Regions from separate parts of the Olleya sp. Ti.3.14 genome, predicted to be linked through region 2. Evidence: riboswitches for the same ligand, from Rfam matches in the RefSeq annotation. Region 2 holds a riboswitch; the other holds the start of a gene.
What was found. A riboswitch is a leader RNA that binds a small molecule or an ion and turns the genes downstream of it on or off. The one in region 2 is predicted to bind S-adenosylmethionine.

Region 1 (6,620 bases), on a different contig from region 2:
TTTTATCAAAGTCACCTATTGTTCATTAACTTTATAACTTATCTAAAAATAAAAATTATGCCTTTACAGCCTAAGTTAACGCGTTTCAATCAAAACGTATTGTCTAAATATCAAATATACAATGGTATTTTTATGACCCTTCCTTTTGATACAATTACTAAAACAGGTGTTTTATTACCATTGTTTCATGAAACATGCAAAAATGGGTTTGAAGATGGTCATAATCCAACCGTTATTGTAGATACGTTTTTTAAAAAATATCAAGCTAGACGTTCAGACAAATCCAAGATAGATTTGTTGTTTAGGTTTATTCAATATATAGAAAGACAAGTGGTGTTATTTGATGCAATAGAGGATGCTGCTTTCCCGATTGTTAATAATATGGACGGAATTGGTACACTTAGAAGTTTAAAAGAAAGTGCTGCTGCAGAAGGAAAGCTAGATAAGTTACGTCATTATTTAGAAGAATTTAAAGTTAGAATCGTCTTAACAGCACATCCAACACAATTTTATCCTGGTACTGTTTTAGGAATTATCACAGACTTGACAGAAGCAGTTAGAGAAAACGACTTACTTCGTATAAATGATTTGTTAGCGCAATTAGGAAAAACACCATTTTTTAAACATGAAAAACCAACACCTTACGATGAAGCGGTTAGCTTAATCTGGTATCTAGAAAATGTGTTTTATGAGTCTTTCGGAAAAATATATGATTACATCCAACAAAACATTTTTGATGGAAAACATATAGATAACGATATAATTAATATTGGTTTTTGGCCAGGAGGAGACAGAGATGGTAATCCATTTGTTACACCAGAAATTACAGTTAAAGTAGCAACTAGACTGCATGAAACTATTATTAAAAATTACCATAAAGACGTCAGAAAATTAAAACGTAAATTAACCTTTCAAGGTGTTGAAGCGCGTATATCACATATAGAAACACAGTTATATAAAAAAGTGCTTCATGAAGAATCAAGTTTAACTTTAAACGAATTTGTTTCAGAATTAAAAGCCATCAGACAAATTATAATTGATCAGCATCAATCGCTTTACGTTACCGAAGTAACTAGTTTACTTAACAAAATTCATTTATTTGGTTTTCATTTTTCAAGCTTAGATATACGTCAAGATAGTAGAGTGCATCATTCAATTTTTATAACAATGGTGGATAGTATGATTGCAAACGGAAGCAAGGATATACCTAGTAACTATCATGATTTAACGGAAGCAGAACAGGTTAAAGTATTATCGGAGGTTAAAGGAACTGTGGATTTAGCTTTAATTAAAGATGAAGAAACCCTAAAAGCACTAAATACTATTAAGGCTTTAAAATCTATTCAGGAAACTAATGGAGAGTTGGCTGCAAACCGTTATATTATTAGTAATAATCAAACCACTTTAAATGTTATGCAGTTATTTGCAATGCTTAAAGTTGTAGCATTTAATGATAAGCTTACGGTTGATATTGGACCTCTTTTTGAAACTATTACAGATTTAGAAAATGCACATATAGTAATGGAGGATTTATATATAAATCCTGCTTATGCTAAACACTTAAAATCTAGAGGAAATAAGCAAACTATTATGTTAGGCTTTAGTGACGGAACTAAAGATGGAGGTTATTTAATGGCTAATTGGGCTATTTATAAAGCAAAAGAACGTCTAACAGCTATCTCTAGAAAATATGATGTAACTGTCATATTTTTTGATGGTCGTGGTGGACCACCAGCAAGAGGTGGTGGTAAAACACACAATTTTTATGCGTCATTAGGACCAACTATAGAGGATAAAGAAGTGCAATTAACCATCCAAGGACAAACTATTAGTTCTAATTTTGGTACTTTAGATTCTTCACAATATAACTTAGAGCAATTAATAAGTTCTGGTATATATAATAGTTTAAGTGATACGGATTTACGCATGGTTCCGGAAAACAGAGTTGTTATGGATAATTTAGCAAACCTAAGTTACCAAGCGTATGTAGATTTTAAAAACCATCCAAAATTTATCTCATATTTAGAGCATATGAGTACACTTAAATATTACGCAAAAACTAATATTGGAAGCAGACCTTCCAAACGTGGTAAAGCAGAAGGCTTAGTGTTTGAAGATTTAAGAGCTATCCCATTTGTAGGATCTTGGAGTCAATTAAAACAAAATGTACCAGGATTTTTTGGTGTTGGTACTGCTTTAAAACATTACGAAGATGCTGGCGAATTTGAAAAAGCGCAAAACTTATTTAAAACCTCTAGCTTTTTTAGAACATTAATTGAAAACAGTATGATGTCCTTATCAAAATCGTTTTTTGATTTGACTAAATACATGAGTGATGATCCAGAATATGGTGCCTTTTGGAATGTTATACATACCGAGTATTTAACAACAAAAAGATTGATTTTAAAATTAACAGGTTATACAGACTTAATGGAAGAAGAGCCATCAGGTAAAGCCTCAATTAGGGTTAGAGAATCTATTGTATTGCCACTATTAACAATACAACAATATGCTTTAAAACAAATTCAGGAATTAGAAAAAGCAGATGTAAAAGACACCGATTTGATTGCTGTTTATGAAAAATTAGTAACACGATCGTTATTTGGTAATATAAATGCGAGTCGTAATTCGGCTTAATTATAACCAATTAACATTTAATATAACTTTAAATAGCAAGTTTAAATTTTTTTGAACTTGCTATTTTTAAATATAACAGAATATTAATCTGTTTATTTTAATATTATATGAATTATTTTCTGTTTAATTAATAAAAAGTTAATTTTTTAGAAAATTATTCCGTTTTGTTTGTTTCTAAAATATTTATTTTGCAATATTTGTACTCACAAAGTTCAAAAACTTACTGAAATGTTATCAAGAAAGGTGGAGGGATTAGACCCATTGAAGCCTTAGCAACCCTTAGACTTACTAAGAAGGTGCTAAATTCTACTTAATTTTCGATTCATTAATCGATACATTGGATAGATAACTAAAAACTAATTACTCATCTGTAGTTAGTATTTTTCTTTTTAACATTTTTCTATTAAGTATGCTTCAAACGAAGCTTATTTGACTTTTGGTTTAATTTATTTATTAACTCAAAAATTAGAAAAATGAGTACTCAAAAATTTGCAACACAAGCATTACACGCAGGACATGACACTGCTAAAACAGGAGGGACAAGAGCAGTTCCTATTTATCAAACTACTTCATACGTTTTTGACGATTCGGATGACGCAGCAGGACGCTTTAATCTGTCTGTCCCTGGATTTATTTATACACGTTTAAATAATCCAACAAATGATGTTTTAGAACAACGTATTGCAGCTCTAGAAGGTGGTATTGCAGCAGTAGCAACTGCTTCCGGAACAGCTGCCATTTCTACAACATTATTAACCTTATTAAAAGCAGGAGATCATATTGTGGCTTCTAGTAGTTTGTATGGTGGTACCTATAATCTATTAAGCGTAACCTTACCAAGACATGGTATTACAACCACATTTGTAGATCCTTCAGATCCGGAAAATTTTAGTAAAGCAGCTCAAGAAAATACAAGAGCTGTATTTGTAGAGTCTTTGGGTAATCCAAAATTGGATGTATTGGATTTAGAGGCTATTTCTAAATATGCAAAAGCCCATAAAGTGCCATTAATTGTGGATAATACAGTAGCGACACCTTACTTGTTAAATCCAATTGAATATGGAGCAAATATAGTCATCCATTCGCTTACAAAATATATTACAGGTAACGGAACTTCTTTAGGTGGTATCATTATAGATGCAGGAACTTTTGACTGGACTAATGGTAAGTTTCCAGAATTTACAGAGCCTTCTGCTGGATACCATGGTTTAGTCTATAGTGATGTTATTGGACCAGCAGCATTTATTGCAAAGGTAAGAATTGAAGGTTTACGTGATTATGGTGGCGCTTTAAGTCCTTTTAATGCATTTCAGATTATTCAAGGATTAGAAACCTTAGAATTAAGAATTTTAAAACACTCTCAAAATGCTTTACAATTAGCTAAATGGTTACAAGAACAGCCAGAAGTAACTTGGGTAAATTATCCAGGACTGCAAACTAGCAGATACAATACGTTAGCTAAAAAATATTTACCTAAAGGACAAAGTGGTGTGGTGACATTTGGAGTTGAAGGTGGTTTTGAATCGGCTAAAAAAATAGCAGATACGACTAAGTTATTTTCACTATTGGCTAATATTGGTGACACTAAATCACTAATTATTCATCCAGCAAGTACAACGCATCAACAACTAAGTGATGAAGCGCAACAAGCCACAGGAGTTACAAAAGACTTAATCAGATTGTCTGTTGGAATAGAAAATATAGACGATTTAAAAGCAGATTTAAAAGAAGCCTTTGCTGTCGTCAATAAAATCGTTTTAGCTTAAGCCTAATTTAATTTTAATTATTTAACCCGAAATAACGTCACACTTTTTAGTTGCCATTTTAAAGTGTGATGGTTATTTCTAATGCAATAAAATATGAGTGATTTAAAATTTACAGTAACAGGAAACAGTACTTCTGCTACTCAATTTATAGGACAAGCTAGACAGTTTAAATTAGTGGTTGATGAACCAGATACGTTAAATGGAACAGATCAAGGTCCAAATCCTGTCGAGTATATTTTAGCAGGTTTTGCAGGTTGCGTAAATGTAGTTGGACACCTAGTAGCAAAAGAGCTTGGTTTTAAAATAGAAAAACTTGATATCGAAGTTTCAGGACAAATCAATCCAAATAAATTCTTAGGAATCTCGCAAGACGAGCGTGCTGGTTTTAAAACAATAGAACTAAACCTAATCCCTAAAACAGATGCAAGTATAGAAACACTTGCAAAATGGTTAGAGATTGTTGAGGCACGTTGTCCTGTAAGAGACAATTTGTCCAATAAAACGCCAATAAAAATAGCTGTTGAAAAAGAATATAGTTTAAAGTAAAATGGAGAATTTAAAATATATAAATATCCCTGAGTTTGTTAACAATAATGGTAAGACATCAGATATTAAGTTGTCTTACCAATTATTTGGCAGACCATTACATACAGCACCAATTATATTGGTTAATCATGCGCTTACTGGTAATTCTAATGTGGTTGGAGACCAAGGATGGTGGAATGATTTAATAGGTGATAATAAATGTATTGATACCTTACATTATACCATTTTAGCTTTTAATATTCCAGGTAATGGTTATGATAATCTAGAAGAAAATCTGATACATAATTACCAGGAATTTACAGCTAGAAACATAGCCGAAATTTTTGCTTTAGGACTTCAACATTTATTAATTAATAAATTGTATGCCATCATTGGAGGTTCAGTTGGTGGTGGAATTGCATGGGAATTAGCAGTGTTAAAACCCGATTTGGCAGAGCATATAATACCAATTGCTACAGATTGGAAAGTAACGGATTGGATCATAGCTAATTGTCATATTCAAGACGCTATTTTAAATAATTCAAGCCAACCATTAAAGGATGCCAGAATGCATGCTATGACCTTGTATCGTACACCAGAGTCTTTAACAAAAAAGTTTTCCCGTAGTAAAGATTCGCAACCTTTATTTGAAGTTCAAAGTTGGTTAAATTATCATGGAGACCAGTTGGATAGTAGATTTCATTTGTCAGCTTATAAATTAATGAATCAAATTCTAAAGACTATTGATATAACAAAAGGACGATTACCTTTTAAAGACGTGGCTTCAGTCATTAAAGGTCACGTACATATTATAACAATTAATAGCGATTTGTTTTTTAAGGCTGATGAAAACTGGGAAACTTATATTGATTTAAAATCAGTCAAGCAAAATGTAACTATTGGCGAGATTAAATCACTGCATGGTCATGATGCTTTTTTAATAGAATTTGATCAATTGTCTAGATTATTAAACCCAATTTTTGAAATCAAACAAGTACCAAACCATAGCAAATTTGAAACAGTATTAAAAAAGTGTGTATGAGTAGTATCAGAGATGTCATTAAGAAACGAATTTTAGTGCTTGATGGTGCAATGGGTACCATGTTACAACGCTATAACTTTACCGAAGAAGATTTTAGAGGCGACCGTTTTAAAGACTATCCATCTTCTTTAAAAGGAAACAACGATTTACTATCATTAACACAGCCCAATGCAATTGCAGACGTACATCGTAAGTATTTTGAAGCTGGAGCAGATATAGTTGAAACTAATACATTTTCTGGTACAACCATCGCTATGGCAGACTATAATATGGAAGATTTAGTATATGAACTTAATTTTGAATCGGCTAAAATTGCTAAACATGTTGCTACGGAATTCACTAATAAAAACCCAGATAAACCTCGTTTTGTAGCAGGAAGTATTGGTCCAACAAATCGTACAGCAAGTCTAAGTCCTGATGTTAACAGACCAGAATTTAGAGCTGTAACTTTTGATGAGTTACGTATAGCTTATAAGCAACAAGTAGAAGCATTAATAGATGGAGGAGTAGACTTATTGTTAGTCGAAACTATTTTTGACACTTTAAATGCAAAAGCAGCATTATTTGCAATTGAAGAAGTAAAAGAAGAACAAAATATAGACATTCCAATTATGGTATCTGGTACCATTACAGATGCTTCTGGTCGTACA
Region 2 (6,620 bases):
TTCAAAATTAAACTTGTAGTGACTTGGAGCAATTACAGCTAAAGTACGTGCGTGATCAATACCAAACATAGCTGTTAACTCGTGACCCATTGCGTGAACAGCCCAATCTGTTGGTACACCTTTTTGTATTAAACCATTTAAAGCCATAGTACAACTCCACATAAAGTTTGAAGCTGCTTTATAGTCTGTTGGATCTTTTAATACTTTAGGAGCAACCTCTATTAGTGTTTGTAAAATGCTTTCGGCAAAGCGGTCTTGTAGTAACGCACCAATTGGATAGGTCATGTATTGTTCTAACACGTGTGTAAACGCATCAGTTAATCCATTGGCTAATTGACGTTCTGGAATAGAGGTAATTACTTGAGGATCTAATATTGAAAACTCAGGAAATAATCCAGGTCCACCCATTGCAAGCTTTTCTTTAGTTTCTTCACGTGTAATTACTGCTCCAGAATTCATTTCGGATCCTGTTGCTGGTAAGGTTAACACAGTTCCAAATGGCATTCCTTTTTCTGTTCTGATATTTTTAGTTAAAATATCCCAAGGTGTATCACCATCGTAAACAGCAGCTGCAGATAAAAATTTGGTTCCATCAATTACAGAGCCACCACCAACTGCAAGTAAATACGTAATATTTTCATTTTTAATTACTTTTAAAGCCTCCATTAGAGTTGCATATTCTGGATTTGCAGGAATACCTCCAAACTCAGTGACATCAACTTCTGCTAAAGCGGATTTTACTTGGTCGTAAATTCCGTTTTTCTTGATACTTCCTCCACCATAAAGCAATAATACTTTAGCATCTGTTGGAATTTCTTCTTTTAATTTTTCTATGGTATCCTTTCCAAAAATAATTTTGGTAGGATTTTTAAATTCAAAATTGTTCATCTTCTTTTTCTTTTTTGGTTATTATATTTTTACAATCATTTTCCCTTTGTTTTTACCTTCAAATAAATCGATAAAAGCTTGAGGAATATTATCAAAACCATCAACAATAGTTTCGGTATAGGTTAATTTTTCTTCAGCTAACCAACCTGATAATTTTTGGATGGCTTCTGGGAATTTTTCGGCATAATTACTAACAATAAAGCCTTGCATTAAAGCACTGTTTTTAACTAAAAAAGGTTGTACGCTTAATCCAGTAGGCAATTCAGTATTATTATATACTGAAATGGCACCACAAATAATGATTCTTGCGAATTGATTAATACTAAACATTACAGCATCCGAAATTGGTCCTCCAACATTATCAAAATACACATCAACTCCGTTTGGTGCAGCTTCTGCAATTGCAGATTTCATATCTTTAGTGGTATTATAATTGATACCTTCATCAAAGCCGAATTTACTTTTTAGCATCTCGATTTTTTCATCTGTACCAGCAATACCAATAACGCGTAAACCTAGTATTTTTGCTATTTGTCCAACTACACTACCAACAGCTCCTGCAGCTCCAGAAACCACAATAGTTTCGCCTGCTTTAGGTTTTCCTATTTCATTTAAGCCCAAATACGCAGTTAAACCTGTCATACCTAAAACACCTAAATAGGTGCTTAAAGGTGCTTTTTCTGGATCTACTTTATTTAAACCTTCACCATCAGACACTTGTTGTGTAGACCAGTTTAGCATACCAGAAACGTAATCTCCAACTTGAAAATTATCGTTTTTAGATTCTAAAACTTTAGCCACAACACCAGAGTGTACAGGCTCGTTTAACTTAAAAGGTGGAACGTAAGATTTTGCCTCGCTCATGCGTCCTCTTAAATAAGGATCTACAGATACATAAGCTGATTCTAATAAAATCTCTCCATCAGCTATGGTTAACGATTTATTGTCTTCCACAAATTCAAAATTAGAAAGTGTAGGTTGTCCTTCAGGTCTGCTTTTTAATACTATCGTTTTCATATTCAATTTCATTTAAGTTTTATGTTATTCAATAACGGTTACAATCTCATCCATAGGTCTTCTAACCTTAACCAGATTTACTAACCAATCTTCATCTTCTTTTCTGTAACCAATTGGTAATAATACTGCACTACGTAATCCTTTTTCGCGTAAGCCTAAAATTTTATCTACAGCATCTGGCTCAAAACCTTCTAAAGGCGTTGCGTCTACACCTTCAAAAGCTGCAGCAGTTAAAGCCTCCGTAAAAGCAATGTAAGCTTGTTTTGATGCGTGAATAAAGTTTTCTTCTGGATCTTTTTGAGGATACATACTTAATAACATTTGTCGGTAATTTTCCCAACCTTCGTTTTTAAAACCACGAATGTCATTGGTTAAATCAAACATATAATTAATACGTTCTGGTGTATAATGGTCCCAAGCAGCAAATACTAAAAGGTGAGAACAGTCTGTAATTACAGATTGATTCCAAGCAATTGGTCTAATTTGCTCTTTAATGTCTTGATTTTTTACAACAAATATTTCAAAAGGCTGTAAACCTGATGACGTAGGAGCTAAGCGTGCAGCTTCTAAAATACGTTCTACTTTTTCTTCTGGTACGACTTTACCATTCATTGCCTTAGCAGCATATCTCCAATTTAATTTGTCTAATAATTCCATAGTTTTAATTTTTATTTTAGTTGTTTTTTGTAATACGTTGTATTGCGTCTGATGTTATAATAGTATTAGCATGATTAGTGCTATTAGCTAAGTTTAACATGGTTTGTGCAATGGTTTCTGGTTGAATAATTTTATATTTTTTTAAGGAGCCTATAAATAGTGGTTTTAATAATTCAAAAATTGAGATTCCTATTTTTTCAAGTGTGCGTCTCTCTTCGCGTTTTCCTCCAATTAATGAAGGTCTTAAAATAAAGGTCCGGTTGATATCTTGATTTAGGACATCTTGCTCCATTTCGCCTTTAGTTTTATTGTAAAATATATTACTTTTTGCATTGGCTCCCATTGCAGATATAACTAAAAATGTATCTATACCATTAGTTTTAGCAAGCTTTGCAGCAGAAACCGGAATCCCGTAATCTATTTTTTTGTAAAGTGATTTATCTGGTGTTTTACTTTTAGTTGTCCCAATGCAACAAAACACTTGATGTGCAGTAAAATCGTCTTTAAAATCTTCTAGTTTTAATAAATCTCCTATATACTGAGTTACTTTGCTAGGTAATCCCTCTATTTTTGATCGTGAAAATAATTTGATACTTGAATAATCTTTGTCTTCAATTAATTTTTGAAGTAAAATTCCTCCAGTTAAACCTGTTGCTCCTAATATTATTGCTGTTTTATTCATTTTATTGACACACTTTTATACTGCTCCAAGCAGATTGATAGGCTTCTTCTAAATGGGCTTTATCTAATTGAAAAACACCACGTTTTTGAGTAATCATTAAAAACGATAATGGATTTATAGCATAGGCGTACAGTAAATAATCAGATAAAGGTTTAATAATTCCTTCTTGTCTTCCGCGTTCCCAAAGGTCTAGCAGTGGCTGTAAGTGTTTTATACCTTCTTGTCTGCTTATCTCGTCAATCATTGGTGTGTTATCACATTGTGCTAAAAACATAGCGTTTTCACTTTCTTTTAATTTAAAGTCTGCAATACGATTCCAGATTAGTTTAAAGCCAGCTTCAATAGGCATATCTTCTTTATAAGTCTCAAAAGCATATTTTGTATAGTCTGCTTTAACTTCGACGTAAGTCTTATTTACTAAATCTTGTTTATTTTCAAAATACAAATAGATTGTAGCAGGTGAGACGTTAGCCATTTTTGCTATTTTACTCATTGGTGTTGCATGAAAACCGTTGTTGTTAACCAACTCGATTGTCGCCTTTACCAATGCGTTACGTTTATCTATACTTTTTTGAAGTTTTGCCATTTTTGTTCTAATTCTGATGCAAAGATATACAAAAATGAATGTTCATTCTTTTTTTTTAACAAAGATTTAATTTATGATGATTTAATTATAAAACCATAAGATTAAATCATAGTAACACTAGCGTATACGTAAAGGCTTAAAGCTAATATAAATGATTGTATAAATGAATAACAACGCTAAATACCAGGTATTTGAAACTAAATCTAGATAATCAATTTTACCGTTTGCAAAACTAAGTATCATTAATACTTGTGCACCATAAGGCAAGATTCCTTGAATAATACAAGCAAAAATATCTAAAATAGAAGCTGTTTTTTTGTTGTCCAAATGATATTGATCGTTGATTGTTTTTGCGATTGGACCAGCTATTATAATAGAAACTGTATTATTAGCAATAGCCATATTAATTGTACCAACCAATGCAGCAATACCTAGTTGTGCAGAGCGTTTACTTTGAATTAAATTTTTAATTTTACTAAGAATATAGTTTATCCCTCCATTTTTTTCCACCAAAGCAGCTAATCCACCTGTTAATAGAGATAACAAAAAGATTTCGGTCATACTGGTAAAACCATTGTATGCGATTTTAGTAGACTCTATTAATGTGAAATCTCCATAAATAATTCCTAATAGTCCACCAGCAATAACGCCTAATAGCAATGTTACAAATACATTTATACCAATAATAGAAAGTAGGATAACCAATAGATAAGGCGTGATTTTAATAATGGAGTAGGTGTAGGTTACAGCATTTGTCGGCACAGCTTTTAATCCAAAACCTTGTATAATTAAAATACCTATAGTAATTAAAGCTGCAGGTAAAGCGATTTTAATATTTTGCTTAAACTTGTCACTCATTTTACAGCCTAATGACTGTGTAGCTGCAATAGTTGTGTCTGATATTACCGAAAGATTATCTCCAAACATACTACCACCTAGTAATGCACCACATAATATCCCTAAATCTACATTGCTTTTGTCTGCAAAACCAATCACAATTGGAGCTAATGCAACTATTGCACCAACAGATGTACCTGTAGATACAGATAAAAAACCTGCTATTATAAACACGCCAAAATAGATGTATTGTATAGCAATATAATCCAGTCCAAGATTTACAATAGCGTCTACACTTCCAGTAGCCTTAGTTATAGTTGCAAATGCACCAGCCAATAAATAGATTAGGCACATGGTTAATATTTTATCATCACCACAACCTTTAAGCAGCGTATTTATTTTAGAGGTTATGGATTGTTTAAACATTAAAAATGCCACAATTATACCTACTATAACAGCAATTGGAGCTGGTAATGCGTAAAAATCGTTTTGATAGATTCCAACACCTAAAAACGTAAATACAAATACGAATAGTGGTATTAACGCTGAAAATTTTGGAGTAATTGTTTTTGAATTTGCCATGTTTCCTTTTCATTTTTAAAAGGAAATAGCAACAAGTAAAAAGAAGTATGAGTTAACATTTGTTCCAATTAATTGGCTTATCTATTTAGCACCTTGCTTGTTATTGCAGGTTGCTATCTCCTTTTATTGAGATTCTTGATAATTAATTTAAGTTGGCAAATGTATAGCATAAAGCCATACCAAAATATTAAAATACGTTAAAATTTGTAAAAATATAAGTAATAAATTATGTTGAAAACCTGATTAAAAACTACTGTTTTTACAAGTCTGATTATATGAAGTGATTAGTTAGATTGAATTATTTAACAGTTTTAAAAACAGTTATTTATAATTAAAAATATTTACTAGACACATCATTATCTTTGACAACTTTAGTTTTTAAAATAAATGTCATAAAAAGATAAAGCGACAAATAATGACAAAACAATATTAATAAGGTGAAAATTTCGTTATAATGAAAATATTCATTGATTGGAGATAAGCCTAGGTTGAAAATTGTGGCTACACCTGAGGCTAACAAAATTGTACCAGTAGCGTAATTATCACTAATATAAATCATAGCAAAAGTGATCGCATAAATAAATAAGCACAACGCACAAATAAACATGAATATTATGTTATAATTCGGAATTTGATCAATCAATAAATCTACCACTGCATAAATAACATATCCAACTAAAAAAACGCCAAGTATAACAGATAATGATAAAAAAGATTTTAATTTACTTTTTATTAAATACTTTTTCAAAATCAAAGTAAAAAGTACAAGGTAACCTGATGTTAGTAAACTAATGGCATTAAAATATTTATTATAATTATAAAAACTTATTATATTTAGAATAAGAAAGGCTAAAAATGCTAGTAAAAATTTAGGATCAGCTTTCTTTTTAGTAATACTTACATATTTAAAAATTAATATTAGAATAACTATAGGAGAGATATAAATCAAATCTTTTCTTGACGTAAGTGAAACACTCATAATCAATGCTGCTATTACAGCAATAAAAAAAACGATGTCAAAAAAAGAAGATTTAATTTTAAACATTACAAAATGTAGCAGATTACTTTCAAATATAATTAAATGTTAATCAACTTACTCCGGTTTTTTTAATTTATAATCAGTCTAAAATTAAATAGTTTTATAGTTTGCAATATTTTTGATGTCAATTACTTTCAAAAATAATGGCAATCAAAGTATGTAAGTCAGTTTTATGGGTTTGAGCCATAATATATTCATTCGTATCAATTTCTATTAAACTCAAATTTATATTCTGGTCTTAATTATATTGTAAAATGCAAGCTTTAGAATAGATAATCGTTGTATTGTACAATTATATCGTTTAAATTCGCGCTCCTAAATAATTATCCTTA

Region 1: linked by a shared signal. The riboswitch ahead of V6251_RS05770 (O-acetylhomoserine aminocarboxypropyltransferase/cysteine synthase family protein) and the one ahead of V6251_RS00695 (Na+/H+ antiporter NhaC family protein) in region 2 are both predicted to bind S-adenosylmethionine.

Annotation. Positions count from the first base shown of each region.
Region 1 is NZ_JBAKAO010000002.1:355,151-361,770, forward strand. Features, by position in the region: gene V6251_RS05765 (phosphoenolpyruvate carboxylase) at 58-2,637, shown strand; SAM riboswitch class I at 2,866-2,989, shown strand; gene V6251_RS05770 (O-acetylhomoserine aminocarboxypropyltransferase/cysteine synthase family protein) at 3,111-4,403, shown strand; gene V6251_RS05775 (OsmC family protein) at 4,497-4,949, shown strand; gene V6251_RS05780 (alpha/beta fold hydrolase) at 4,951-5,970, shown strand; gene V6251_RS05785 (homocysteine S-methyltransferase family protein) at 5,967-6,620, shown strand, end outside.
Region 2 is NZ_JBAKAO010000001.1:144,579-151,198, forward strand. Features, by position in the region: gene V6251_RS00670 (iron-containing alcohol dehydrogenase) at 1-888, opposite strand, end outside; gene V6251_RS00675 (NADP-dependent oxidoreductase) at 910-1,905, opposite strand; gene V6251_RS00680 (NAD(P)H-dependent oxidoreductase) at 1,930-2,562, opposite strand; gene V6251_RS00685 (NAD(P)H-binding protein) at 2,579-3,244, opposite strand; gene V6251_RS00690 (TetR/AcrR family transcriptional regulator) at 3,246-3,830, opposite strand; gene V6251_RS00695 (Na+/H+ antiporter NhaC family protein) at 3,948-5,249, opposite strand; SAM-I-IV-variant riboswitch at 5,298-5,396, opposite strand; gene V6251_RS00700 (hypothetical protein) at 5,581-6,294, opposite strand.